DNA from 3 places in the Streptomyces sp. NPDC051173 genome. Region 3 is predicted to be linked to each of the others. Evidence: riboswitches for the same ligand, from Rfam matches in the RefSeq annotation. Region 3 holds a riboswitch; each other region holds the start of a gene.

The links. A riboswitch is a leader RNA that binds a small molecule or an ion and turns the genes downstream of it on or off. The one in region 3 is predicted to bind cobalamin.
Region 1: another riboswitch for cobalamin. It lies ahead of metE (5-methyltetrahydropteroyltriglutamate--homocysteine S-methyltransferase); the one in region 3 lies ahead of AB0435_RS03810 (ribonucleoside-diphosphate reductase subunit alpha).
Region 2: another riboswitch for cobalamin. It lies ahead of AB0435_RS30095 (prenyltransferase/squalene oxidase repeat-containing protein); the one in region 3 lies ahead of AB0435_RS03810 (ribonucleoside-diphosphate reductase subunit alpha).

Annotation. Positions count from the first base shown of each region.
Region 1 covers NZ_JBFBBD010000042.1:5,551-13,237, reverse strand. The annotation lists gene AB0435_RS21645 (helix-turn-helix transcriptional regulator) at 1-52, shown strand, start outside; gene AB0435_RS21640 (DUF397 domain-containing protein) at 22-237, shown strand; gene AB0435_RS21635 (hypothetical protein) at 385-981, shown strand; gene AB0435_RS21630 (acyl-CoA thioesterase) at 1,070-1,474, opposite strand; gene metE (5-methyltetrahydropteroyltriglutamate--homocysteine S-methyltransferase) at 1,544-3,862, opposite strand; cobalamin riboswitch at 3,900-4,123, opposite strand; gene AB0435_RS21620 (helical backbone metal receptor) at 4,161-4,901, shown strand; gene AB0435_RS21615 (TDT family transporter) at 4,828-5,985, opposite strand; gene AB0435_RS21610 (LysR family transcriptional regulator) at 6,056-7,000, shown strand; gene AB0435_RS21605 (hypothetical protein) at 7,267-7,455, shown strand; gene AB0435_RS21600 (ABC transporter permease/substrate binding protein) at 7,517-7,687, opposite strand, start outside.
Region 2 covers NZ_JBFBBD010000089.1:4,802-12,488, reverse strand. The annotation lists gene AB0435_RS30115 (ABC transporter ATP-binding protein) at 1-970, opposite strand, end outside; gene AB0435_RS30110 (SapB/AmfS family lanthipeptide) at 1,175-1,297, opposite strand; gene lanKC (class III lanthionine synthetase LanKC) at 1,334-3,979, opposite strand; gene AB0435_RS30100 (aldehyde dehydrogenase) at 4,170-5,618, opposite strand; cobalamin riboswitch at 5,947-6,100, shown strand; gene AB0435_RS30095 (prenyltransferase/squalene oxidase repeat-containing protein) at 6,319-7,611, shown strand; gene AB0435_RS30090 (SCO2322 family protein) at 7,629-7,687, shown strand, end outside.
Region 3 covers NZ_JBFBBD010000004.1:23,798-31,484, forward strand. The annotation lists gene AB0435_RS03775 (hypothetical protein) at 1-230, shown strand, start outside; gene AB0435_RS03780 (hypothetical protein) at 541-798, shown strand; gene AB0435_RS03785 (hypothetical protein) at 827-1,300, shown strand; partial or broken gene AB0435_RS03790 (hypothetical protein) at 1,461-1,712, shown strand; gene AB0435_RS03795 (hypothetical protein) at 1,945-2,847, shown strand; gene AB0435_RS03800 (DUF3311 domain-containing protein) at 2,948-3,220, shown strand; gene mctP (monocarboxylate uptake permease MctP) at 3,217-4,842, shown strand; cobalamin riboswitch at 5,170-5,328, shown strand; gene AB0435_RS03810 (ribonucleoside-diphosphate reductase subunit alpha) at 5,485-7,687, shown strand, end outside.

The DNA.
Region 1 (7,687 bases), on a different contig from region 3:
AACACTTGAGGAGAAATATCCGTGCGTACCATCCGGCCTGACCTGTCCATAGCCGTGTGGCGCAAGAGCAGCCGCAGCCTCACCGAGAACAACTGCGTCGAAGTCGCCGACCGCCAATTCCCCGGCACCGTCCCGATACGCGACAGCAAGAACCCCGACGGCCCCGCCATAACCCCGACCACCACCGCGTGGTCCACTTTCGTCACGGCCGTCGCCAACGGCGACCTCCCCGCCTGACCGAGCCGACCAGGCTCAGGGCCGCATGGCACGGCGCACGGCGCGCGGCGCGCGCCCGCATGGCCAGATCGGGCATATGCACGCCGCGGTTGACGCCCTACCTTGGCTCATTGGTTCCCGCGCACGCGCCGAGCGAGAGGTGAAGACGTGTACGCCTACCATCTGGTCTACGACATCCCCAGCACCCATCCCAAGGCGTTCCGGGTACTGGTCGCCTACAAGAACGTGTTCGGATCCCGCTTCGGCGGCAAGCCGACTCCGCGCACGGTGCTGAACGGGGCCGGGCAGCTCGTCATCCCCGGAGGCTCCGTCACGGCGAACGACGTGATCACCGGAGGGCGGATCGAGTTCTTCGAAGAGACCGGGATCGATCTCAGGCAAGCAGTTGTGCGCCAGCAGATGAAGTGTGTCGGGGACGCGTGGTACCGCGTCCTGGATCAGCAGTACGGCGCGTACTGCGTCTACCAGCGCGTGCAGGACGCGGAGTTCGTCGAGAGCGCCTGTAACAGGAACATCCAGGGGCAGGTTCCGCAGGACGAGGAACTCCACCTCACGCAGGTCTACGACGCCTCCGGCGTGAGCAAGCTCTTCGGCCCCATCCCGCTGGCCGACCTCACCAGTGGCTGGCGTGGCGCCCAGTACAACCAGCTCGACGCCAAGAACAAGGAGCTGGCCAGGAAGAAATCGCAGGACTCGGGAAGCTGGTACGTGACGGCAGTCCAGCAGTTGGAGACCGCCCCTTAGCTCCACCGAGAGCGCCCGGCGCACAGCGCGCCCCGCCGGACCCCGCCGCTCTCCCTCAAGAGCGGCGGGGAGTCACACACCGGCATACCTACACGCGGAGCCGCGCCGCCGCCACCTCCTCGTACCGCCGCCGCTCCTCCGGCGATTCCGGGCAGAGCCCCGGAACCACCCGCGGCGCGCCGTCCGCGTCGATCGCCACGAACGTCAGCCGGGCGGTGGCCACTTGGGCCGTGGGGCCGGAGGAGTTCCAGCGTTCGGCCGTGACGTCCACGCCCACGGCCATGGACGTGCGGCCCGCCCACTCCACGCGTGCCCGTACGGAGAGCAGGTCCCCGGCGCGTACCGGGGCGAGGAAGGACATGCCGTCCACGGAGACGGTGACGGCGGGGCAGCCCGCGTGGCGGCCCGCCGCGGCGGCCGCGGCGTCGTCGACCAGGCGCATGACGGCGCCGCCGTGCACCGTGCCGTACAGATTGGTGTCGTGCTCGCTCATGATGTGGGCGAGGGTGACGGACGAGTCGGCCGGGGCCTTGGCGATGGGTGGTGCTTCCACGGTGGCTCCTCAGCCCGAGTGCGGCGGCAGGGTCGCACGGATCTGTCGGGCCGCGGTGACCAGGTTCTCCAGGGCCGGTCCCGATTCCTCGGGTGCGCGGGTCTTGAGGCCGCAGTCGGGGTTCACCCACAGCCGTTCCGCCGGTACGGCCCGCAGCGCGTGTCGCAGGAGCGCGGAGACCTCCTCGACGGAGGGGACGCGCGGCGAGTGGATGTCGTACACCCCCGGGCCCGCCTCGCGCGGATAGCCCGCGGCCGCGAGTTCGTCCGCGACGGCCATCCGTGAGCGCGCCGCTTCGAGGCTGATGACGTCCGCGTCCAGGGCCTCGATCCCGGCGAGGATCTCGCCGAACTCGGCGTAGCACATGTGCGTGTGGATCTGGGTGTCGGCGCGGACGCCGCTCGTCGCGAGGCGGAACGCCTCGGTGGCCCAGTCGAGATAGCCGGGCCGGGCGGCGGCCCGCAGAGGCAGGAGTTCGCGCAGGGCGGGCTCGTCCACCTGGATCACGGCGGTGCCCGCCGCCTCCAGGTCGGCGACCTCGTCGCGCAGCGCGAGGGCCACCTGGCGGGCGGTCTCGGCGAGCGGCTGGTCGTCGCGGACGAAGGACCAGGACAGCATGGTGACGGGGCCGGTGAGCATGCCCTTCACGGGGCGCCGGGTCACCGACTGGGCGTAGCGGGTCCATTCGACGGTCATGGGCGCGGGGCGCGAGACGTCGCCGGCGAGGATCGGCGGCCGGACGTAGCGCGTGCCGTAGGACTGCACCCAGCCGTGCCGGGTGGCGAGGTAGCCGTTCAGCCGCTCGGCGAAGTGCTGGACCATGTCGTTGCGTTCGGGCTCGCCGTGCACCAGCACGTCGAGTCCGGCCTTCTCCTGGAAGGCGATCACCTCGCGGATCTCGGTGGCGATCCGCTCCCGGTACTCCTCGGTGGTCAGCTTCCCGGCGCGCAGGTCGGCCCGCGCGCGGCGGAGTTCCGCGGTCTGCGGGAAGGAGCCGATGGTGGTCGTGGGCAGCGGCGGGAGGTCCAGGCGGGCGCGCTGGGCGGCGGCCCGTTCCGCGTACGGCTGGGGGCGGCGGGTGTCCTCGGCGGTGACGGCCGCGCAGCGGTCCCGTACGGCCGCGTCGCGGGTCAGGGCGGAGCCCGCTCGGGCCATGAGGGCGGCGCGGTTGGCGGCGAGCTGGGGCGCCACCGCCTCGCGGCCCTCGCTCAGCGCCCGCGCGAGGGTGGCGACTTCGGCCGTCTTCTGGCGGGCGAAGGACAGCCAGCGGGCGATCTGCGGGTCGAGGTCGCGTTCGGCGGCGACGTCGAGCGGCACGTGCAGCAGGGAGCAGGACGGCGCGACGTCGAGCCGGTCCACCAGGCCGAGCAGGGTGGCCAGGGTGGAGAGGGCCCGCTCCAGGTCGGCGGCCCAGACGTTGCGGCCGTCGACGACGCCCGCGATCAGCCGCTTGCCGGGGAGGCCGCCGAGCGCGGCGAGGGCGTCGAGGTCGGCGGCCGCGGGGCCGGTGAAGTCCATCGCGAGGCCCTCGACCGGGGCCTGGGCGAGCACGGGCAGGGCGTCGCCGAGCCGGTCGAAGCAGGAGGCCACCAGCAGTTGGGGGCGGTCCGTGGCCGCGCCGAGCTCGCGGTAGGCGCGGGCGGTGGCGTTCAGTACGGAGCGGGGCCGGTCCTGCACGAGCGCGGGCTCGTCCAGCTGCACCCACTCCGCTCCGGCCGCCCGCAGGTCGGCGAGCAGCGAGGCGTAGACGGGCAGCAGCCGGTCCAGGAGGGTCAGCGGCTCGAAGTCCGCACCGGCCCCGGGCGCGGGCTTGGCCAGCAGCAGGAAGCTGACGGGGCCCAGCAGTACGGGCCGGGCCGTGAAGCCCGCCTCGCGCGCCTCACGGAATTCGCCGACCTGCTTGCGGGAGTCCGGCGTGAATTCCGCGTCGGGCCCCAATTCGGGGACGAGGTAGTGGTAGTTGGTGTCGAACCATTTCGTCATCTCCAGCGGTGGCGTGTCCGCCGTGCCGCGGGCCATGGCGAAATAGACGTCCAGCTCGGTCGTGGCCGCCGCCCGGTGCCGCTCGGGCACCGCGCCGACCGCCCAGGCGGTGTCCAGCACATGGTCGTAGAACGAGAAGTCACCCGTGGGCACCTCGGTGATGCCCGCCTCGCGCAGCTCCTCGCGGGCCGCCGCGCGCAGCGCGGCCGCGGTCCCCAGGAGTTGATCCGCGTCCAGGCGGCCGGCCCAATAGCCCTCGATGGCTTTCTTCAGCTCACGGCCCGGGCCTTGCCTCGGGTAGCCGTGCAGCGTGGGATTCACACGTGCGACATGCGTCTGCTTCACGGAACTCTCCTCCGGAGTTCGTGCGGTCCGTACCCCGTGCGGGCATACGGGCAGTGGCAGGTCTTCGGACTCGCGGGCACGCCCCGGTCCCTCGTCGAAGGGCCGGTCACCTACTGGCGGTCGCTTCCCGGACGGCGTCCAGTGCGTATGACCGCTTTCGTTCCCACTCACCGCTGCGGGGCAGTTCCGGATTCGCACCGGATTCCCTCTTGCGACGCTCCCGACTGGCGGACGGGGCGAACCAGCTGCACCGGCCAGCATAGTCATAGGAGTTGCCGCCCGGGCGTACTCTGTGATCATGGCCATTCGTACTGCCGTACGGCGCGTGGTGTCCCTCGTCCCCTCGCTCACCGAGGCCGTGGCCGTCACCGCGCCCGGCCTGCTCGTCGGTGCCACCGACTGGTGCGACCACCCCGCCGGGCTCGACGTCGTGCGGATCGGTGGCACCAAGAACCCCGACGTGGCCCGGATCGCCGCCCTCGCGCCCGACCTCGTCCTCGCCAACGAGGAGGAGAACCGCGCCCCCGACCTGGTCGCGCTGCGTGCGGCGGGCCTGCGGGTGCTGGTCACCGAAGTGCGCACCCTCGAGCAGGCGTTCGGGGAGCTGGAGCGGGTGCTGGTGGAGGGGTGCGGGCTGGAGCGGCCCGGGTGGCTGGCGGAGGCCGAGGACGCGTGGCGGGAGGTCCGGCCCGCGGGCCCGGCCGTACGGGCGGTGGTGCCGGTGTGGCGGCGGCCGTGGATGGTGCTGGGCCGGGACACCTTCGCGGGGGACGTCCTCGCCCGGCTCGGTGTCGCCCATGTGTACGCGGGGCACGCGGAGCGCTATCCCCGCGTGCCCCTCGGTGAGTTGACTTCATGCGGCGCCGAGCTGGCGGTCCTGCCGGACGAGCCGTACCGCTTCACCGCCGACGACGGCCCGGAGGCGTTCCCCGGGCTGCCGTGCGCGCTCGTCAGCGGGCGTCATCTCACGTGGTACGGGCCGTCGTTGACACGGGCGCCGAGGGTGCTGGGCGAGGCGCTGCGAGCAGCTTTCCGCTGACCAGGCCGCGCAGGGTGCACACGGCGGTGACCAGCCAGGCCGCGACGAGCAGCGCGTACAGCCCGTAGGCCAGGCCGTTGAAGGCGTGCAGACCGGTGTGGCGGGCGAGCGCGGCGGCGCCGGTGACGCAGGTGCCGATGGGGAAGGTGAAGGCCCACCAGGTCATCGCGAAGCCCATGCCGCGCCGGAAGGCCCGGACCACCATGGCGGTGGCCAGTGCCAGCCACAGCAGCGCGAAGCCCATCACGGGGGTGCCGTAGAGCACGCCGAAGGCGGTCATGGCCTGGGCGTAGGAGGTGGCGGCGGTGCCTTGCGCGGCGTCGGCGACGTTGTTGACGGCGGTGGTCGACTGCCCGAGCGGGCCGAGGACGAGGAAGAGGGCGGGGGTCAGCGCCAGGGGCAGCGCGCCGTGGTGGATCAGCCGGGCGAAGACCATCGGCAGGATGAGCAGCGTGGCCAGCAGGCTCATGCCGAACAGGGCGTAGCAGCCGAGCAGCATGGCCTCCTGCCACTGGCCGTGCGGCAGGTGCGGCACCAGCGCCGGGCCCGTCGCGGCGGACACCATCGGCGCGACGATCGGGAGCAGCCAGGCGGGCGAGGCGCCGTCCACCGCGATCCTGTGCCGGGTGACCATCAGGTACGGGATGCCCGCGGCCGCCGCGAGGCCGATCACCGTGCCCGCCGGCCAGAGGACGGCGTCGACGGCGACGGCCGCGTCCTTGCCGATGAGGTCCGAGCCCACGGCGAGCGTGACGCTGCCGACGGACAGCAGGGCCATGGCCAGGCAGCCGTAGAACGGCGCGACCATCGGGTCGGCGAGGTGGCGCCGGGCCTGGTCGGGGTGGCGCAGCCAGTGCGCGGCGCGGGCGGTCAGCAGGGTGAGCAGCCCGAGGGCGGCCAGCGCCCACACCACCTCGTACGCGCCGCGCAGCCCGGGCGCCCGCAGCGGGAGGGCGCTGCCGGCGCCCGCGACGATGGCGGTGCCCATCACGGCGGCGTACCAGTTCGGGCCGAGGTGGCGGACACCCGGCCGCGGGTCGTGACGCGTGAGAGGGGTGGGGCTGGGATGGACGAGCGTGGTCATGCCTCCACGATCACCCATTGCACTCCGTGCAACCAGAGGCCATCGGTCTATGAGGGCATAAGCTGGGTTTATGAGCGACGGGTTTACGAGCGGCGGGTTCACGAGCGATACGAGCAGCCCTCTCTCGCACCGGGTGCCCGATCTCGGGGCGCTGGAGCTCCTTCTCGCCGTGGCCCGGCTGGGCAGCCTGGGCCGGGCGGCGAAGGAACTGGGCATCACGCAGCCGGCCGCCAGCAGCCGGATCCGCAGCATGGAGCGACAGCTCGGCGTGGCCCTGGTCGAACGGTCGCCGCGCGGCTCGCGGCTCACCGACGCGGGAGCGCTCGTCACCGACTGGGCCGGGCGGGTCGTCGAGGCCGCCGAGGCGTTCGACGCGGGGACGCGGGCGCTGCGCGGGCGCCGGGACTCGCGGCTGCGGGTCGCCGCGAGCATGACCATCGCCGAGTACCTGCTGCCGGGCTGGCTCATCGCCCTGCACCGGCAGCTGCCCGGCACGGCCGTCTCGCTGCTCGCCGGGAACTCCGCCGCCGTCGCCGAGCGGCTGCGCGCCGGTGAGGCCGACCTCGGCTTCGTCGAGGGCCTCGACCTGCCGGCCGACCTCGACGGCGCGGTCGTCGGCCACGACCGGCTCGTCGTCGTGACCGCCCCCTCCCACCCGTGGGCCCGCCGCCGCGCTCCCCTGCCGCCCTCCGAACTCGCGGCCACCCCCCTGATCCTCCGCGAACGCGGCTCGGGGACGCGGCAGGTGCTGGACGCCGCGCTCGCTTCGCACGGAGGTCCCGCCGTCCCCTTGCTCGAACTGTCCTCGACGACGGCGGTGAAGGCGGCGGTCGTGAGCGGCGCGGGCCCTTCCGTCCTGAGCGAGCTCGCGGTCGGTGAGGAGCTCGCGTCCCGGCGGCTCGTGGAGGTGCCGGTGGGGGTGGTGCGTCTGCGGCGTGATCTGCGGGCGGTGTGGCCGGTGGGGCATTTGCCGGCGGGGCCGGCGCGGGAGCTTCTGTCTTTGACGCGGAGTTGAGACGGCGGGTGGGCGTCGGGTGAGTGCGGCGCCGTTGCCGCCTGCGGCGCTTTGTTCCCCTGCCCCGCCCCTTCCCGAAACTGGGGCTCCGCCCCAGACCCCGCAACACGGCTACGCCGCGTTGTCCTCAAACGCCGGACAGGCTGGATGGTACGGGCCACGCGGTCCGCATGGCGCACACGCCCCGTCCGGGTGACCCCGCGCATGGGAAGGCCCCCGCAGGGCATGATCGCGGCGCCCAACTTCCCTATTCGAAGGGTCGGTTCATGCGTCGTATCGCCACCGTCGTCCTCGGGGTCGCCGCCTTCTTCGGCATTCTCACCGTGCCTGCCAGTGCCCATGAGGGCAGCAACTTCACGCTGGTGACGCTGGGGAAGGTGAACGCCAACGCGGCCAGCGCGGACCAGTGGCACTCGCCCGCCCCGCCCGGGAAGAACGGCCTCATCGCACTGTGAACGCAACGGCAGGGGCCGGTCGTCCAAGTGGACGACCGGCCCCTGCCGTTGAGCTGAGGATCTACTTCGCCGGTACCGGCGCCAGCTTGTCCTCCATGCCCGGGTGGGCGTCGAGCCAGCTGCGGGCCGACGCCTTCTCGTGGCCCTTGCCGCCGTCCTTGATCGCGACCTCCAGGCCGGCTAGCTCCTTCTCCGACATCTTGAAGTTCTTCAGCCACTCCGCGACCTGCGG
Region 2 (7,687 bases), on a different contig from region 3:
TGCCGTCCCCGGGCGGCAGTCGGCGGGCGTCCGGCCCGTACGGCAGCGGGGGCACGGCGAGGACGTCGGCGAGGCGGCCGGCGGCGGCGCGGGCGCGGACCGCCGCGTTGAGGTGGCCCACGAGCATGCCGACGCCCGTGGCGAGCACGGCGTAGCGGGAGGCGGCCAGCAGGTCGCCGACGCTCAGCAGGCCCTGGTTCAGGCGCAGTCCGGCGACGGCGAGCACGGCGACCTGGAGGAGCGGCACGACGGTGACGGCCTGGGCCGCGGCCCGGCCCTGGACCCGCCACATGCGGTGCCCTTGGTCGGAGAGGCCGGGGAGCGGTTCCAGGATCCGCTCGCGCTCGCGGCCGGCGGTCCCGGCGGCGGCGATCGTACGGGCTCCGCCGACGGCTTCCACGAGGCGTCCGGCGATGTCCCCCTGGAGCCGTTGGTAGCGCGCGACGCAGTCGGAGGAGGCGCGGGCCAGGGCCCGGAGCAGCAGGGCCAGCAGGGGTGCCCCGGCGAGGAAGACGAGGGCGAGCCAGGGGTCGATCAGGCCGAGGGCGACGATGCCGCCGAGGGGGGCCACGGCGGCGGAGGCGGCTCCGGCGAGCGTGGTGGGGGCGGTGCCCGCGTCGGCGGCGTTGCCGACGAGCCGGGTGACGAGGTCGCCGGGCGCGAAGCGGGCGGTGGCGCGGGGCCCGGCGGCGAGGACGTGGCGCAGCAGGCGGTGGCGGAGCCGGGCGGTGGCGCGTGCGGTGGTGGTGCCGGTGAGCAGGCCGTCGAGCGCGTCGAGGGCGGCGGGCGCGCAGATGAGGGCGGTGCACAGGAGGACCCAGCCGCTCGTCCCGGGGCGCCGTGCGAGGAGGAGGTCGAGGGTGTGGCCGAGGGCGGCGGGCAGGGCGAGGGCCACGCCGGAGGAGGCGAGGGCGAGGAGGGTGAGGGCGGTGGCCCGTACGGCGCTGTGGCGGGCGGTGTCGAGCAGCACCCGGTCCCCGGCGGACAGGCGCCGGGCCTTCCGGTGTGCCGCGCGGCGGCGCGGCTCCCGCTCCGCGGTCTCCGGGAGTTCGCGCGCGCTCTCCGTCCACACCACCGGTCGTCACCTCCGTCGTGCGCCCGGGCGGACCCTCCCGCGTGGGGGAAGGTCCGCCCGGGCCCGGTCACGTCCCGTGGGACGTCGCGGACAGTCGCGTCACAGACAGATCAGGACGCTCGCGTCGCTGACGCAGGAGAGCAGGCTGACGGTGCTCGCACCGCCGCCACCGCCGCCGTGCAGCTCTTCGGACTCCATGTTCTGCAGGTCGAGAAGTGCCATGATCGTTCCTTTCGTGGGGACGGGTTCTTGCTTCTTTCACGACTCCACAACGGCATGGAGCCGGGTCTTGGGCGCCCGCAGGGGCGGCAGGAACGGCAGTTGGGCGGTGCCGCCGTGGGCCGCGCCCAGGGCGAGCAGGCAGCCCGCGGTGCCGGTGGTGAGGTCCATGGACAGGCGCATCATCTGGCTGCCGGGGAAGGCGAGTTCGCCTTCGTAGGCCATGGCGAACCAGGAGAGGGCCCGCACCTGTGCGGCCAGGTGCTCCGGGTCGGCGCCCGGTGTCGTGGTGCGGCTGAGGTGCAGGATCATCCCGGCGCGGCCCTGGAAGAGGCCGGGCTGCGCGTAGAAGCGGGACCGGGCGGCCGTGACGATGTCCTCGCGCGCGCCGGCGAGGACCGGGTCGGGGTCCGGGCACAGGGCGAGGTAGTCGTCGAGGACCATGCCGATGCCCACGCTGCCGTCGCCGAGATACGGCATGATCCGCCAGCCCTCGTCGACTTCGAGGGCGCCGTTCTCCCGCCGTACGCAGCGGTCGAGGTCCGCCCGCAGGGCCGTTCCCGCGAGGTCGAGCAGGGCGGGGGCGCGGGTGCGCTCGTACAGCCGCAGGAAGAGCAGTGCCTGGCCCGCGCAGCCGCGGCCGAGCCCGGCGCGGCGGCGGGCCGGGTCGGCGGGTGCCGCGGCGTCGGCGGCCAGCCGGTCGGCGAGGAGCTGCGCGGCCTCCAGGGCCCGGTCGTGGAGCTGCCGTTCGCCCGTGGTCGCCGCGAGGTGGTCGAGGGCGAGGCCGATCCCGGCCAGGCCGCTCCTGAGGTCGGAGGTGAGGCGCTGCCACTTCTCGTCGAGCAGGGTCCCGGTGAGGTCGAGGGAGCGGCGGGTGTGGCCGAGGCGGTCGAGGGTGAGGGCGATCCCGGCGATGCCGTCGTAGAGGCCGAGCGGGGTGCCGGCGGGCAGCGGGTCGGTGTGGTCGAGGAGCCACCGCTCGCCCTCTTCGTAGCGCTCCACGCCCGTCTCGGCGAAGGCGTGCAGCACCCCGGCGGCGCCGTGCGCGAGCCCGAGGCCGCCGCCCTCGCCGAACTGCGCGATGTCGCCGGGGAACAGCCGGTCGTCGCGGTCGGGCGTCGCGGAGGCGAGGATCGCGCGGACCATCGAGTCGCGGGCGCGCGGCCAGTCGTCGGTGGCGGGCAGCGCGGCGACGGCCCGGCCCGTGCGCGCCCGCCCGGCGGGCGAGGTGTCGCGGGTGATCTCCGCGACCGCTTCGTCGAGGAACTCCCGTGGCACGGGGAACTGTTCGGCGATCACCTCGGCCAGGTGCGCGGCCTTGCCCCGGTCGATGACGAACAGCATGGTGACGGGCAGGAACAGCGCGAGCCGCAGGCAGGCCAGGGCGTAGCGGTCCACGTCCGGGCCCCTGCGGTCCGGCGGCGCGAAGAAGCCGGGGTGGGCGACGACCTGGCGGCCGTGCTCGGCGGCGGGGGCCGCGGCCTCGAAGTCGATGAGGGCGACGGAGCGTTCGTCGGGCGCGACCATGATGTTGAACATGTGCAGGTCGTTGAAGACCAGCCCCCTGGCGTGCACGGCGGTGACGGCCTCCTCGACCGCGCGGTGGATACGCAGCGCCCAGGCCGTGTAGTCGGCCGTGGCGGCGGGGTCGGGGTCGGCCGTGAGCAGGGGGTGGCGCTCGGCGAAGAAGGAGTTGAGGGTGCGGCCCTCGATGAAGTCCATGACGAGGAAGCTGTGGTCGCCGAGCGTGAACCAGTCGCGGACCTCGGGGGCGACACCGAGGCCGGTCAGCCGCTCCAGCGCGGCCTTCTCGCGCTCCAGCCGGGCGACGGCGTCGGCGCCGTCGGAGGCGAGCCCGGCGTGCGGGCGCCCTTCCTTGAGGACGGCCTTACGGCCGTCGCGGGTGTCGGTGCCCGTATAGACACCGCCGCCGTTGGAGAAGTGCAGGGCCTTCTCGATGCGGTACGGGAGGTCGCCGACGGTGGTGGCGTTGCGTGCCGCGAGGTGGGGTTCGAGGAAGGCGGGGAGGGTGACCCAGGCGGGCACCTGGAAGGCGGGGGTGCGCGCGTCGGGCACGAGCTGCCCCTCGGCGTTCTCGACGGCGGGCACGAGCGTGCCGCGGTCGTCGACGCAGAAGCGGCGGGCGAAGGCGCCGTAGCGGACGTAGAGCGGGCCCTCGTGCCAGCGCAGGTCGGTGAGGATGTACGGCCCGGGGCGGCCGCCGATGAGCGCGTGCAGCTCGGTGAGCGTGGTGCGCAGCTGCTCCTCGCCGTCGGGGTAGACCGTGATGAACTTCCCGCTGTGGTCGCGCCCGGCGTATTTGGTGTTGCGCAAGTGCAGCAGGTGCGGGCCGGGCACGAACTTGAAGGGGATGCACCGCTCGACGCAGTAGTCCCAGACGTCGGCGGCGGTCTTGTCCGCGGTGTCCGCCGTCGCGGACACGTGGATCTTCCAGCCCTGGAGCGGCTGTCCGGGGCGGGGCTCGCCGGTGGCGTCCAGCGGCCGGAGGTGGAGCCAGTCGCCGCTGCGCGCGGTGCCCCAGCCGGCCGGGACCGGGCGCCGCGCGGTCTCGAACAGTGCGCTCGGACCCGTCCCCTCGGCGCCCTTCCCGGCGGAGGGCAAGCGGTCCGGGGTCTCGTAGAAGTGCCTGTCGGCCAGGCAGTAGACCTCGTACCGCTTGTCCATCGGATGCCCCCCTCGGCTGCGTTGCGTCGAGATTTCCACGGCGCGGGGGGGACGGGCCAGTCGCATCTGTCATGAACAGGCAGTGCGGAACTCACAAGTAACCGGCGGGGAGCCGTCCGGGAGTTGAGCCACCTGGGGCGAGGCGCGCGGTCTCCCTCCGGAGGGAGACCGCTCCTTCGGTGGCGCGGCGCTACGAGGCGGGCAAGTGGATCATCTTGAGCTCCTGGTAGGCCGCGAAGCCCTCGGGGCCGAACTCGCGGCCCAGGCCGGAGTTCTTGTAGCCGCCGAAGGGGCCGAGCATGTCGAGGCTGAAGGTGTTGACGGAGTAGGTGCCGGTCCGCACGCGGCGGGCGATGGCGATGCCGCGTTCGACGTCGGCGGTCCAGACGCTGCCGGACAGGCCGTAGTCGGAGTCGTCGGCGATGCGCACGGCCTCCTCCTCGTCCTCGTAGGGCAGCAGGCAGATGACGGGGCCGAAGATCTCCTCGCGGGCGATCCGCATGGCGTTGGTGACCTCGCCGAAGAGGGTGGGCTCGACGTACCACCCGCGCTCGTGGGCCGCCGGGCGACCGCCGCCCGCGAGGACCTTGGCACCCTCGCGCTGCCCGAGCGCGATGTAGTCCAGCGAGCGCCGCTGCTGCCGCTGCGCGACCAGCGGCCCGACCTGTGTGGCCGGGTCGAGAGGATCACCGACGACGAGGGCGTCGGCGGCCGCGGCGAAGCGCCCGGCCAGTTCGTCGTAGTGGACACGGGGGACGAGGATGCGGGTCTGGGCGACGCACGCCTGGCCGTTGTTCATCCAGGCGCTGGGCACGATGCCCGCGACGGCGGCCTCCAGGTCGGCGTCGGGGAGGATGATCGCGGCGGACTTCCCGCCGAGCTCCAGGGTGACGCGGGTGAGGTTGCGGGCGGCGACCTCCATGACGCGCTTGCCGGAGGCGACCGACCCGGTGAAAGACACCTTGTCGACCCCGGGGTGCCCGACGAGGTACTCCCCCACCTCGCGCCCGGCGGGCAGGATGGAGAGGACACCCTCCGGCAGCCCGGACTCCGCGACGATCTCGGCGAGGATATAGGCGTCCAGGGGCGTCTCGGGGGCCGGCTTGAGCACCACCGAACAGCCCGTGAGCAGCGCGGGCGCGAGCTTCGCGGCGGCCACGAACTGGGGGACGTTCCACGGGACGACGGCCGCGACCACCCCGACGGGCTCGCGCCGCACCAGCAGCGGCCCGAGCACCCCGTCCCGCCGCTCCTCGTACGGGATCTCCCGGGCGACGCCGATCGCGCAGTCCCACACCATCATCGCGCCGAGCGCCTGCGCGAGGACGCTCCACGAACGGGGCGAGCCGTTCTGCGCGGAGATGACCTCGGCGATCTCCTCGTGGCGCGCGGCGATACCGTCCTTGATCCGGGTGACGACCTCGATCCGCTCGGCGAGGGGCCGGTCGGCCCAGACGCCGGAGTCGAAGGCGGTACGGGCCGCGGCGACGGCCCGGTCGACGTCCGCACGGCCGGCGTGGGGCACGCGCCCGATGACCTCCTCGCTGTGCGGCGAGACGACCTCGATGACGCCCCGCCCCGCCGGGTCACTCATCCTGCCGCCGATGAAGAGCTGTCCGTACTCGACGATCTCCGGCATACCACTGCCTCTCGCCTAGCTTTTCTGACATCTCGTCAGAACGAGATACCAGCTCCGGGCGGAGTGAGCAATGGCGGACCAGCCGAAGAACGACGGAGGGCGGGACCAGAACAAACCGGGAGCCGAAGAACGAGGGAGGGGGTGGGGCCGGAGGGTGAGGTTCTGGAACGCGGTGCGTGGTCACGGCACGCAATGCGCCTGACGGCGCCATGCACCGCGTTCCAGGTCCTCAGCCCGGAGGCCACACCCCCGGCCCACGAACCACAGCCCCCGGCCCCCGGCCCCCACCGCCCGCTCACCCGCCCACCCATCCACCCCCACCGCACACAGCTAAAGTGTCCGTGACAACTTCATCCCGCCTCGGAACGGGGAAAGCCGGTGCAAATCCGGCGCTGACCCGCAACCGTCACTACGACCCGCCCGCCCCGCCCGGCGCGGCGCGGCCGTACGAGCCGGACCACCCGGTCCCAGGCGGCAGGCTCCCGGACCCGGTCGCGCCGCCAGACGGCGGCACCGCCCGGTCCACCGGCACCGTCGAGGCATGCGGAGCCGAGCCCGGTGCCACCGCGGTAGCGACCGCGGAGGGGTCGCCGTGCGCGGCCGCGCAGCCGTCGCGGGCCACGAAACCCCCGCCACGACACACGCAATGACACCCGCAGCGACACTCGCAGTGACACCCACCGAGAGGCACCGACACCCCATGGCCCCCTCCTTCGCCGTCCACGCGCGCCGCGGCGCCGCGGCCCTGGCCACCGCCGCCGTCCTGAGCGCGGCCGGCGCGGTCATGGCACCGGCCGCGTCCGCGGACGCGTCCCCGTCCCCGGCGGCCCCCGGCCTGTTCGGCTCCTCGGACCCGAAGTTCGACGGTGTCTTCCGGCAGTCGCTGGCCCTGCTCGCGCAGCACACGGCGGGCGTGGCGTCCCCGAAGCCCGCCGTCGAGTGGCTGGCCGGGCAGCAGTGCGCGGACGGCGGCTTCACCGCCTACCGCGCCGACGCCGGCAAGGCGTGCGACGCGAAGACCCCGCTCGACAGCAACGCGACGGCCGCCGCCGTCCAGGCGCTCGCCGCGCTCGGCGGGCACGGTGCCGCCGTGACCAAGGCCGTGGGGTGGCTGAAGTCCACGCAGAACGAGGACGGCGGCTGGGCCTACAACCCCGGCGGCCCGAGCGACGCCAACTCCACCTCGATCGTGATCGGCGCGCTGGCCGCGGCGGGCGAGGACCCCAAGAAGGTGACCTCCAAGCGGGGCGCCTCGGCCTACGACGGGCTCGTCGCCTTCGGGCTGGGCTGTGACGTCGCCGAGGCGGACCGCGGGTCCTTCGCGTACCAGCCCGACAAGTCCGGCAAGCTCGCGGCCAACGCCGACGCGACGGCCGCGGCCGCCCTCGCCGGGCTCGGCAAGGGCTACGCGGTGGCGCCCGCGAGCAAGGACAACACCGCTCCGGAGCCGCTGCCCTGCAAGGGCGACGAGGCCGGGACGTCCGACCCGAAGGCCGCGGCGGACGCGGCGTCCGCGTACCTCGCGCGGGTCATGGACAAGGAACAGGACGGCCCGCACTTGGTCGCCGCCCAGCCCGGTGCCGACAAGCCCGCCCCCGACTACGGCAACACCGCCGAGGCCGTCATCGCCCTCGCGGCGGGCGGTCACCGCGACGCCGCCGCGAAGCCGCTGAAGTGGCTGGAGCAGAACTCCGCGGCCTGGGCCGAGCAGGCGGGCCCCGCCGCCTACGCCCAGCTCGTCCTGGCCGCCCACGCGGCGGGCGCGGACCCGCGCGACTTCGGCGGCGCGGACCTCGTCTCGCAGCTCACCGCGACGGGTCCGAAGGCGGAGGCGGCGGCGTCCCCGTCGGGCAAGGAGGAGCAGAAGAAGGACGAGAAGAAGAAGGACGACGGCAAGGGCCTGGGCATCTGGTGGGTCGTCGGCGTCTTCTTCGTCGCGAGCGTCGGCGCGGGCTTCCTGCTGAGCGGCCGCAAGAAGAAGAACCACCTGTGAGGGCCGGGCACCGGTCCCTGGCCGCCCTCTGCTGCCTCCTGTTCGCCGGGGTCCTCGCCGTCCTCGCCACCGCGCC
Region 3 (7,687 bases):
GGTTCCGCGAGTACACCGTCACCACTGTCCTGGACCCGATGGCGCTGCCGGCCTTCGAGGCCGTCTGCGTCACCGGAGAGGAGCAGGACTGCGGAGCCGCCTCCGGCCAGATGCACACCCCCGAGGAACTGACCCGCTGGATCGCCGCGCACTGCGCGCAGACCGGCCACGCGACCTACGAGCGGACCACCCGCGCCAGCGTCCGTGCCGAGCCTGGAGAGTGGAAGTGAGGTCCCCGAGCGCCAGCACCTCACCGATGGCGGTCGCGGGGACATTGTTGAGATCAATTGGTCTATACCTCTGACGGCAGTAGTGACGGCAACAACCACGCACACCAGTGCACAGCCATGGACCCCGACAGACCGTCAAAACGCCGCTGAGCTGCGAAGAAGCAGGTAGGGCCGGGCGCCGTGCCACACGTACTATGTACTCGCTGGCAGCACGCCGATCTTGGTTCACAATTCCGGGATTTGCGGGAAGACGGCCCTTGATGATGGCGATTGGCAGCATGTTCTGGACCGCCACAGGCCCGGTGGATCAATGACCGACGATGCGTCGGGAATATTCACAGGGAAGGAAAAGGTGCTGCGCCAGAGGATCGCTGACACCATCAATCGAGGCACCCCTAAGCCGAATACGCCAGATCCGGTCACTGGCGCGGCCCGGCCTGGTCAGATCTACGAATGGGACTTCGGTACCACCGTCGGCAAGGCAGGCCCGGCGAATGGGGGTGGAGACCTGACCAGCATTCGCGTGATTGTGAATGACGGGAAAGTCGTGACTGCCTTCCCGTACTAGGTGAGTGAAGTTTCTGCGAGGAGAAAACATGATTAACCTTTCCTTCTCCCTCCCGGAGCCTGCCTCGCCCTGGCGTAGGACCTGGGATGGCGCTAAGCAGGGCGATCCTGCGGGCATTGCGGAGATTGACCTTCGCTACAAGTACTTCGGGGTCAACGTCGAGATGGTCGTGGACGACGTGGAGATCATCTCGAAGAAGAGATTTGTGACGCTCGTGGATCTGGCACTGTCTCTCCGTGGAGTGGTCGAGCGGATCTCCCGTGGGGAGGATGCGGCATTCGGCTTCACGGAGAGCGAGGAGGTCATCAGGCTTCGCCAGGCTGGCGACAGCATCTCGGTGAGCTCATCGAAAAAGCCGGAGCAGGCGTCGGTGGCTAGTGGAGAGCTGCTGGAGAAGATCTCGGAGTTTCTTCAATCGGCGCACTCGCGACTGGTTGAAGAGATCCCAGAATTGGGTGAGAATTTGATTGTCCGGAGAATCACCTCAGGCTCCGGGCTGTAATTTCGGCCCGTAGTAGAAGGCCCACGGCAGAAGCCCCGCTGAAGATCATCAGCGGGGCTTCTGGGTGTCTTGACGGCAACGGTTGACGGCAACGTCAGTGGACGGGTACTGCACAAAGCGGCGGATCGTCGCCGTTGTTGGGCTCAGCGCGGGTTGTGCCGTCTGGCCGGCTGCCGACGTGTTGGCGATCTTCCGCTTCAACGCGGCGGAGCAGATCAACTTCGATGTCGACCTGCGGGAACTCCAAGGACAAGAGCGGCTCGACGTGTTCTGCGGCTTCCTCGCGGCGATCGGCCGACGACTGGGTAAGCCGGTGCTGATGGATTCCGAGGGCAGTGACCACAGTCGCCCCGTCCTCGGGTTCGACGTTGAAACCGATCAGGTGGTCCTGCTGGCGAAGTCGCCGGCCTGAGTGAACGCGGGCGCGGATCGTCCGACCGATGGACGTGCAGATTCGATCCGAACCCCAACTGTCCAGAATTGACAGGCGAGTTAACCCTTAAGAGGGACTTCGCCCACGGCGCTATCGCGATACGGTGACCAGGATTCTTCCGCTTCGTTCCGAGACGGGACGAAGCGACCCCCCACGCTGGCGGCAACCGGCGAAGGGGGTCTACACCCACGAGGGACAGGACTCCCCCAGAATGCTCAAGCATGCTATCGCCCCCGCGCGCTTCTTCTCTCAGGTCCCCAACGAGATCATCCGCCACCCCCGCCTCTCCTCCGACGCCGTTCGGCTCCTCACCTGGCAGCTCTCGCTTCCCGACGGCGTCGATCAGCGGCTGTCGAAGACCGCCGAGCAGGCCGGGATCAAGAAGACCGCGTTCACCCGCGCCAAGCGGGAGTTGGCCGCCGAGGGGTATTTCCACGAGTGGCGGGGGCAGGGCGCCGGAGGGCTGTGGAGGACGCGGCAGTTGGTGTCCAACGTGCCGTTGACCGAGGACCAGGCGCTCGCCGTGCGGGACGGGGTCACGCCACCGCTCGCCGTACGGGACGGGATCACGCCACCGAGTGACGCCGGACCGGCCGTCGGTCAGCCGGATGCCCCGGCCGTCGGTCGTTCCCAAGAAGAGAACACCGGGGAGAACACCCCCCACCCCCTCGCCGAGCGCGGCGCGCGAGCGCTCGCCGCCGTGTGTCATACCGAACGGCGCCTGCGGCGGATCTCCGGGCGGGACGTCGAGCGGCTCGCCCCGCTGGCAGGCGAATGGCTGGCGCGCGGGGCCACGCTCCAGGAGATGCGGGAGGCGCTCACCGACGGGCTGCCGGAGCCCGTCCGCTCCCCCGCCGGGATCCTCCGCGACCGGCTCGCGCGCAAGATGCCGGACCCCCGCCCCGAGCCGGCGCCGCGTCCCCAGCCCCTGCGTGCCTGCACCGGCACCTGCGGCCGGATGATCCGGCCCGTCGCCGACGAGACCGCGTGCCGTGACTGCCGGCTGGAGACGGCCGGAAGCGACGCTTCCGGGGCGGTGGCCGCAACTCGGCGCGGCATGAGCGCCGTTCGGGCCTCGCTGGAGGCGTACGTCCAGGCGCGGCCCGCCGGGTGACGTTGCCATACCGATATGCGGACAGGGGGTGACTCCCCCCACGCCCCTGACCTAGATTTCCTGCGCATCACGTAGTGATCACCAAGGGGGAGTCGCCACCATGACAGAACCACCGATGGAGCCGCCGGAGAGCGGCCGCAGGGCCGTTGTCGTCACGGTGCCGATGGTCGTGGCCGGGGTGTGTCTCGCCATTCCCTTCGTCGCGATGCTGTGGGTCGACTCCTTTTCCCGGCTCACGCCCGCGTTCATCGGGATTCCGTTCTTCTACTGGTACCAGATGCTCTGGGTGCTGATCTCGACCGCGCTCACCGTCATCGCGTACGCGATGGTCCGCCGCCACGAGCGGATCCGCAAGGGAGGTGAGCGGGCGTGAAGAACGGCGTGAACGGCGTGGCGCTCGCCGTGTTCATCTTCTTCTTCCTGGTCGTCACGGTGATGGGATTCGTCGCCTCCCGGTGGCGGCGCGCGGAGAACGCGGACAGCCTCGACGAGTGGGGGCTGGGCGGGCGATCGTTCGGCACCTGGATCACCTGGTTCCTGCTGGGCGGCGACCTCTATACCGCGTACACCTTCGTCGCCGTACCGGCGGCCATCTACGCGGGCGGCGCGGCGGGATTCTTCGCGGTGCCCTACACGATCCTCTGTTATCCGCTGGTGTTCACCTTCCTGCCCCGGCTGTGGTCGGTGGCGCACAAGCACGGTTATGTGACGTCCTCGGACTTCGTGCGCGGCCGGTTCGGGTCGAAGGGGCTTTCGCTGGCCCTCGCGCTGACCGGGCTGCTCGCGACCATGCCGTACATCGCGCTCCAACTCGTCGGCATCCAGGCCGTGCTGGACGTGCTCGGGGTCGGCGGTGGATCCAACTGGTTCATGAAGGACCTGCCGCTGCTCATCGCGTTCGGCGTGCTCGCGGCCTATACGTATTCGGCCGGGCTGCGCGCGCCCGCGATGATCGCGTTCGTCAAGGACGCGCTGGTCTACATCGTGATCGTCGTGGCCATCATCTACATCCCCATCAGGCTGGGGGGTTTCGAGCACATCTTCGCGAAGGCGGGTGACGCCTTCGCCCAGAAGGATCCCGCGACGGGCAGACCGCGCGGCTCCCTGGTGACCGGTCCGGACGCGCAATGGGCGTACGCGACGCTCGCGCTCGGCTCGGCGATGGCGCTCTTCCTCTATCCGCATTCGGTGACCGCGGTCCTCTCCAGCAAGAGCCGCAATGTCATCCGCCGCAACACCACGATCCTGCCGCTCTATTCGCTGATGCTGGGCCTGCTGGCCATGCTCGGCTTCATGGCGATCGCCGCGGGCGTCAAGGTGAAGAACGGCCAGCTGGCCATTCCGCAGCTCTTCGAGGACATGTTCCCGGACTGGTTCACGGGCGTCGCCTTCGCGGCGATCGGGATCGGCGCGCTGGTGCCGGCGGCGATCATGTCCATCGCCGCGGCGAATCTCTTCACGCGGAACATCTACAAGGACTTCATCCGGCCCGATGCCTCACCCGAGCGCGAGGCCAAGGTCTCCAAGCTCGCCTCGCTGCTGGTGAAGGTCGGCGCCCTGATCTTCGTCCTGACGATGGACAAGACGGTCGCGATCAATTTCCAGCTGCTCGGCGGCATCTGGATCCTGCAGACCGTGCCGGCGCTCGTCGGCGGGCTGTTCACCCGCTGGTTCCACCGGTGGGGTCTGCTGGCGGGGTGGGCGGTCGGGATGGCGTACGGGACATGGCGGGCGTACGACACGCCGAGTGCCACTCAGGATCATTTCGGGAATACCAACCTGATTCCCTTCATCGGGGAGAAGGGGTACATCGGGCTTACGGCTTTCGTCCTGAATGTGCTTGTCGCCGTCGTGCTCACGTTCGTGTTCAAGGCGGTGGGCGTGCGGGACGGGGTGGACGAGACAAAACCATCTGACTACACGGCGGATGCGGGTGATCCGGGCGTGGCGGAGGAACTGCCGCCGGCGACGGCGGGGGCCCCCGGAGGTCACTGACGCCTGCGGCGGGCTTCTTCCCCAACCCCGCCCCTTCCCGAAACCGGGGAGACCCCGGACCCCCGAACCACGCTCCGCGCGGTGTCCTCAAACGCCGGACGGGCCGAGTTCGGCAGGACCTTCGCCCCGACCCCCCGGGCGCTCCCGAGATACCCAATCGCGAGCCCCTGGAGGGGTCCCAGAACGACTTCCGGCCGGCCGTCCACCCCGCCGGTCGCCGAGGGCCGTCGCGCCTCCCCGGAGGCGCGTGACGGCCCTCCGTCATGCCCCGTACGGGCAGGCCCTGTTAGCACATTCCGACCCGCTCGATTACCGCACGACACAAGATGTGGTGGTGCGTGCGACGGCCAGCACTAGATGTATGCTCGTCCTCGCTGTCGTCGCAGGGGAATCCGGTGGAAATCCGGAACTGTCCCGCAACGGTGCATGTATGCCGTAATGACGCATGCAGGAGTCCGAGTACCTGCCGACAGCACGCCCACCGCTGAGCCGCACCGGCTCGCACCGGGCGTTTTGTATTCGTCCGGGCCTCGCGGGTTGGGCCGATGGACGCTACGAGCATGCCCTGGTGCTTCAGGCATGCCCGTACGCGCCCGTCGCGCGCCACCCGCCCGGCCCCTTGCCGAGCGAGGGAGAGCCTCAGTGACCATCGCGCCCGCCGATCCGGTCTCAACGTCCGCGGAAGCGACCGGCGGCCCCGGGACCGCGCTGCTGCGCACCCTGACCGACCTCACCGCCGATCTGCCCGCCACCGACCCCGGAAAGGTCGCCGCCGCCGCGCTGCGGGGCCGCCACCCGGGCTCGGACGAGGCCGAACTGCGGTCCCTGGCCACCGAGGCCGCCGCCGGCCTGATCGCCGAGGAGCCCGAGTACTCCAAGCTCGCGGCCCGCCTGCTCACCCTCGCCATCGCCGAGGAGGCCGCCGGGCAGGGCGCCGTCTCCTTCTCCGCGTCCGTCGCGACCGGCCACCGCGAGGGCCTGATCGCCGACGACACCGCCGCCTTCGTCACGACGCACGCCGCGCGCCTCGACGAGCTCGTCGGGAAGGCGCTCGCCGACGGCGCCGACGACCGCTTCGGCTACTTCGGCCTGCGCACCCTGCACAGCCGCTACCTGCTGCGCCACCCGATCACCCGGCAGGTCATCGAGACGCCGCAGCACTTCCTGCTGCGCGTGGCCTGCGGCCTGGCCGAGGACCACTCGGTGCGGGCCCTGGAGGACGTCGCCGAGCTCTACGCGCTGACGAGCACCCTGTCGTACCTGCCCTCCTCCCCCACGCTCTTCAACTCCGGCACCCGCCACCCGCAGATGTCGTCCTGCTACCTGCTGGACTCGCCGCTGGACGAGCTGGACTCGATCTACGACCGCTACCACCAGGTGGCGCGCCTGTCGAAGCACGCCGGCGGCATCGGCCTGTCCTACAGCCGCATCCGCTCGCGCGGCTCGCTGATCCGGGGCACCAACGGCCACTCCAACGGCATCGTGCCGTTCCTGCGCACGCTCGACGCCTCCGTGGCGGCGGTCAACCAGGGCGGCCGGCGCAAGGGCGCGGCCTGCGTCTATCTGGAGACGTGGCACGCGGACATCGAGGAGTTCCTGGAGCTCCGCGACAACACCGGTGAGGAGGCCCGCCGCACGCACAACCTCAACACCGCGCACTGGATCCCGGACGAGTTCATGCGCCGCGTCGAGGCGGACGCCGACTGGTCGCTGTTCTCCCCGGCCGACACGCCCGATCTGGTCGACCTCTACGGCGACGAGTTCGACGCCGCGTACCGCAGGTACGAGGCCGAGGGCAAGGCCGTCAAGCAGATCCCGGCGCGCGTGCTGTACTCCCGGATGATGCGCACCCTCGCGCAGACCGGCAACGGCTGGATGACCTTCAAGGACGCGTCCAACCGCACCGCGAACCAGACGGCCGAGCCCGGCAAGGTCGTCCACTCCTCGAACCTGTGCACCGAGATCCTCGAGGTCACCGACGACGGCGAGACGGCCGTCTGCAACCTCGGCTCGGTCAACCTGGCGCAGCACCTGGGCACCGACGGCGAGATGGACTGGGAGAAGCTCGACCGTACGGTCCGTACGGCCGTGACGTTCCTCGACCGCGTCGTGGACATCAACTTCTACCCGACCGAGCAGGCCGGCAACTCCAACAGCCGCTGGCGCCCGGTGGGCCTGGGCCTGATGGGCCTCCAGGACGTCTTCTTCCGGCTCCGTCTGCCCTTCGACTCCCCCGAGGCGAAGGAGCTGTCCACCCGGATCTCCGAGCGGATCATGCTCGCGGCGTACGAGGCGTCCGCCGACCTCGCCGAGCGGCACGGCCCGCACCCGGCCTGGTCCGCGACCCGCACCGCCCGCGGCGTGCTGCACCCGGACCACTACCCGAACGCCGAGCAGCGCTGGGCCGACCGCTGGGCGGCGCTGCGCGCCCGCATCGCCCAGGTCGGCATGCGCAACTCGCTGCTGCTGGCGATCGCCCCGACGGCCACCATCGCGTCCATCGCGGGCGTGTACGAGTGCATCGAGCCGCAGGTCTCCAACCTCTTCAAGCGCGAAACGCTCAGCGGTGAGTTCCTCCAGGTCAACACCTACCTGGTGGAGGACCTGAAGAAGCTCGGCGTGTGGGACCGCACCACCCGTGACGCCATGACGGACGCCAACGGCTCGATCCAGGACATGAACTGGATCCCGCAGGAGGTGCGCGACCTCTACCGCACCGCCTGGGAGATCCCGCAGCGCTTCCTGATCGACATGGCCGCGGCCCGTACGCCGTACCTGGACCAGAGCCAGTCGCTGAACCTCTTCATGGCGTCGCCCACCATCGGCAAGCTCAGCTCGATGTACG